DNA from 2 places in the Arthrobacter tecti genome. Region 1 is predicted to be linked to the other one. Evidence: predicted binding sites of a transcription regulator. Region 1 holds the regulator's gene; the other holds the start of a gene.
The links. The regulator HrcA, encoded in region 1, represses chaperone genes, less so after heat shock. The targets are predictions, from matches to a motif close to TTNGCACTCGNNNNNNNCGAGTGCNAA.
Positions count from the first base shown of each region.

Region 2: the regulator HrcA is predicted to act here: its motif matches at 994-1,020, upstream of groL (chaperonin GroEL).

Region 1 is NZ_JBTNCT010000001.1:99,024-101,423, forward strand. It holds gene ACX80C_RS00460 (DUF3097 domain-containing protein) at 1-759, opposite strand, end outside; gene hrcA (heat-inducible transcriptional repressor HrcA) at 903-1,919, shown strand; gene dnaJ (molecular chaperone DnaJ) at 1,987-2,400, shown strand, end outside.
Region 2 is NZ_JBTNCT010000008.1:13,691-16,090, reverse strand. It holds gene groL (chaperonin GroEL) at 1-842, opposite strand, end outside; gene ACX80C_RS10605 (cold-shock protein) at 1,136-1,342, opposite strand; gene ACX80C_RS10600 (LytR C-terminal domain-containing protein) at 1,469-2,086, opposite strand; gene ACX80C_RS10595 (DUF3263 domain-containing protein) at 2,124-2,400, opposite strand, start outside.

The DNA.
Region 1 (2,400 bases):
GAGAATGCGCTTCCAGCCATTGGCGATGTCCGCTTGGGAACGATTCGACCAGCCCAGTCGGCCCAGTATTCCGGTTTTCCAGTCTTCGCCGCGGGGGATTTCGGGCCAGGTATCAAGGCCCAACGCCCTCGGCTTGACGGCTTGCCAGACGTCTACGTAGGGATGTCCAACGATCAGCACATTTCCCGCCGCTCCGGGAATCCGCATCGCTTCGGCGGCGATGCGGGCTTCCTTGGTGCCGGGCAGGAGGTGGTCCACGAGAATCCCAAGGCGGCGCGTCGGCCCCGGCTGAAATGCCCGGACAACAGCGGCGAGGTCGTCGACGCCGTGCAGAGGTTCGACGACGATCCCCTCCACCCGCAAATCATCTCCCCAGACCTTTTCCACCAGTTCCGCGTCGTGCTTACCCTCGACCCAGATCCTGCCGGCGCGTGCGACCCGTGCCCGTTGGTTCGATACCCGGACAGACCCGGAGGCGGTGCGCTGCGGGCGGGTGTCCCGGACACCGAGAGGTGCGATGACTTCGACCGGAGCGCCGTCGATATGAAACCCGAAACCAAGAGGAAACGTGCGTCGCTTGCCGCGGCGGTCCTCGAGCACCATGACGTGTAGCCCGCCGGACTTCTCTGTGCTGAGGATCTCTCCGACGAACCCAGTCTGAACGTCCTCCAGAACGACGCCGGGTCGGGCCTCCACCTTCTCAAGAGGGGACGATCGTGGCACTGAGAGATCCTGGGATCCCCACGGATGATGTGACATATAAAGAAGCTCGCCTCCGGAATCCGCGTCTTTCGCGGGACCGCCCCAATGCTAACAATCGGTCCGAGCGTATTAGACTTGGCACTTAGGCGTGTTGAGTGCTAATTCGTTGATAGGTGCGGCTGAGGACATCGGAGGTGAACATGAGCGAGCCCAGAAGGCTTGAGGTGCTGCGTGCCATCGTCGAGGATTATGTGCATTCGCGGGAGCCCGTGGGATCCAAGGCCCTCGTCGAGCGTCACCGGCTTGGTGTGTCCTCAGCCACCATCAGGAACGACATGGCCCTCCTCGAAGAGGAGGGACTGATCACCGCTCCGCACACGAGTTCGGGGCGGATCCCGACTGACAAAGGGTACCGGCTTTTCGTCGACCGGATCGCCGAGGTGAAGCCGCTATCCAGTCCTGAAAAGAAGGCGATCCAATCTCTGCTTGAGAGCGCCGACGACCTCGACGACGTACTCGACCGGACTGTGAGACTGCTGGCACAGCTGACCAACCAGGTTGCGGTGGTGCAATATCCGCACCTCGGCGGCGCTGCGGTCCGTCACATTGAGTTTGTATTGCTCGCTCCCGGACGTGTACTAGTCGTGTTGATCTCCACCAACGGCGCTGTGCAGCAACGGGTCGTGGTGGTTCCTACGGAAACAAAGGAATCCGAACTGGCGGATCTGCGCCAGCGCTTCCTTGAGAAGGTAGCAGGCGTTCGTCTCGCCACCGTCCCCCAGGAGCTTGCCGCGTGTATAGCTGCGCTCCCGCAGCCGCTGCAGGACATCGCACAATCGCTGGGGCAGAGTCTTGAGCAACTCTCCGCGTCCAATAGGGAAGACAGAATCGTTCTGGCGGGTACGGCGAACCTTGCACGTTCCACGCTCGACTTCCCCTTGACCATCGGGCCCGTCCTCGAAGCGTTGGAGGAGCAGGTCGTGATGCTGCATCTCTTGTCCGAAATGAAGCAGGACGCACTCGGCGTCTCCGTCCGCATCGGCCGCGAGAACCCTCATGGAGGCCTGTCCGAAGCGTCGGTGATTGCGACCGGTTACGGACCGGATGCGTTGGCGAAGGTGGGAGTGCTCGGCCCCACGAGAATGGACTACCCCACAACCATGGCCGCTGTGCGAGCGGTCGCTCGATATCTTTCCCGCATCCTCGATGAGTCGTGACCGGATGGCGGGGCCAACAATCCACAACCGTTTGCGCGGTAAGAACCATAGGAAGTGATGTGCAGGAGTGAGTAATCACTACGAAGTCCTCGGCGTCGCACGCGATGCCAGCGGAGAAGAAATCAAGAAGGCTTACCGGAAGCTCGCCCGAAAGCTCCATCCGGATGTGAACCAGGGGCCGGAGGCCGCCGACCAATTCAAATTGGTGACCCGCGCGTACGAGGTTCTTTCGGACGCGCAAAAGCGCCGCGTATACGACACCACCGGCAATGAGAATGGTACTGATAACGGCTTCGGGAGCGGATATTCAGGATCCGGGTTCGCCTTCCAGGACATTTTCGAGACGTTCTTCGGCGGGGGCGGACCGAGCGGCCCGCCATCCCGTACGCAGCGCGGGCAGGATGCCTTGATCAATGTGCGTATCGACCTGAAAGACGCGGTTTTCGGCACCAACAAGAAGATTGACGTCGACACCGCCGCC
Region 2 (2,400 bases), on a different contig from region 1:
TCACCGAAGCCCGGAGCCTTGACGGCAACGGACTTGAAGGTGCCGCGGATCTTGTTGACCACGAGGGTAGCCAGGGCTTCACCCTCGATGTCTTCGGCGATGATCAGCAGCGGCTTGCCGGACTGCATGACCTTCTCGAGGACAGCTACGAGATCCTTGACGTTGGAGATCTTCGAGTTGACGATCAGGATGTAGGGGTCTTCGAGAACCGTTTCCTGGCGCTCTGCGTCGGTGACGAAGTAGCCCGAGATGTAGCCCTTGTCGAAGCGCATGCCCTCGGTGAGCTCAAGCTCAAGACCGAAGGTGTTGGACTCCTCGACGGTGATGACGCCTTCCTTGCCAACCTTGTCGAGGGCTTCAGCGATCAGGTCACCGATCTGCTGGTCCCCTGCGGAGATCGAAGCGGTAGCGGCGATCTCTTCCTTCGTCTCGATCTCCTTGGCGGAGGCGAGCAGCTCGGCGGTCACAGCGTCGACAGCCTTCTCGATGCCACGCTTGAGGCTGAGGGGATCGGCACCTGCGGCTACGTTACGCAGGCCTTCCTTGACCAGGGCCTGGGCGAGCACAGTGGCGGTGGTGGTACCGTCGCCGGCGACGTCGTCAGTCTTCTTGGCAACTTCCTTGACCAGCTCGGCGCCGATCTTTTCGAACGGGTCGTCCAGTTCGATCTCCTTGGCGATGGACACGCCATCGTTGGTGATCGTGGGGGCGCCCCACTTCTTCTCGAGGACAACGTTGCGCCCGCGCGGGCCCAGCGTTACCTTGACTGCATCAGCGAGGGTGTTCAACCCGCGCTCGAGGCCGCGGCGAGCCTCTTCATCAAAAGAAATGATCTTGGCCATAACGGCTTAGGTCCTTTCGGGGACGGTCATGCTTAGTCAGCTGCTACCGGTCTGCGATGCCCGCGACGGACGGACTTCACCGGGATGATCTCTGTACGTCCCGGTTCTGCCCTCACCGCAGAAGGTGCTTGTTCACTCGAAAGGCGACGCCTTAGCAGTCGTCACGCTCGAGTGCTAAGTCAATAATTAGCACTCTAGAGGTGTGAGTGCAAGCTGTTCGCGGTGGGAAAACGACGACGACGCGCCCCCCGCGTGGGGAACGCGCCGTCGTCGTTCTGGAACGTGGGTGCTGATCAGGAAGCCAGCCGCACGGCTTCAGCCTGCGGCCCCTTCTGCCCTTCTCCGATCTCGAACTCCACCCGCTGCCCCTCATCGAGTGCGCGGTAGCCTTCCATCTGGATCGCGGACCAATGCACAAATACGTCCGCTCGACCTTCATCTACGGTGATGAAGCCGTATCCCTTTTCAGCGTTGAACCATTTAACGGTTCCCTGCGCCATGTTGTTCTCCCACTGTGTAGATCCCCCGCTTGCTGTTGATGGCGGGGCTGCAATACATCTAATCCCACTTGAAGACTTCAGTGATGCAGAACACAGTGAATGTTATTGATCCTTAACCGGACCCGCTTATTGGAAGCCGGGCCCAACCACGACGGTTATGTTCTCAGAGAAACCTGCATTGCCCTGGACTGTGGTTATGCCGAGTACGCGCCCGAGCTCTTCGGCGGAAGCACGCTGCTCCTCCCCGTTGTAGAGGATGAGAGAGCTTTGCACCGGCTGCCCCGCCCAGTTGGCAATCTGCGCTACATTCCAGCCGTCCGTCTGCAACCGCCCTGCCGCGGTGCTGGCCAGGCCGGCAACTGTGGTGGCGTTGAGCACTGCTACGGGTTGCGCCCTGTCGACGACGGCCTCCGGCTCCGTCTCCGTCTCAACAGGTGTGGGTTCCGGCGTGGGCGCTTCGGAAGGACTCGGATCCTCGCTGGGAGCCTCGCTGGCGGTTTCCTCCGTTGATGGCGTTGACGGCGCCGCGCTGGAAGTCTCCGGCGCTGATTCGCTTGCCTGGCCGATTCCGAGCCGCGGGAAAATGAAGTAGGCGGCGAACCCGACTGCCAGCACCATCAGACCAACAAGGATCTTCAGCGCCAGCCCGCCTGATCGGGGCGGTACAAGCCGTTCCCTGTGCACTCCCTGACGTGCGGCGGTTTCAGGCACCTTGTCGAACTCGTCGCGGGGGTACTGGCTCATGTGTTGGGGAATCCTTGAACTGTGGTTGGGCGTAGCCTTAGACGTCAACTCCGAGACGGCGCGCCGAACGCGCGCGCTGTCGGGTTGTACGTAGTCTACGCAATCTCTTCACAAGCATCGGATCGTGAGCCAGCGCTGCCTCGGTGTCGATGAGTGCGTTCAGGATCTGGTAATAGTGCGTGGCCGAAAGGTCGAACATTTCCCGGATGGCCTGTTCCTTGGCTCCGGAGTACTTCCACCACTGGCGCTCGAGCTCCAGCATCCGCTGTTCCCTCTCGCCCAACGCGGCATTGACGGCGTCAGCCCCCTCGACA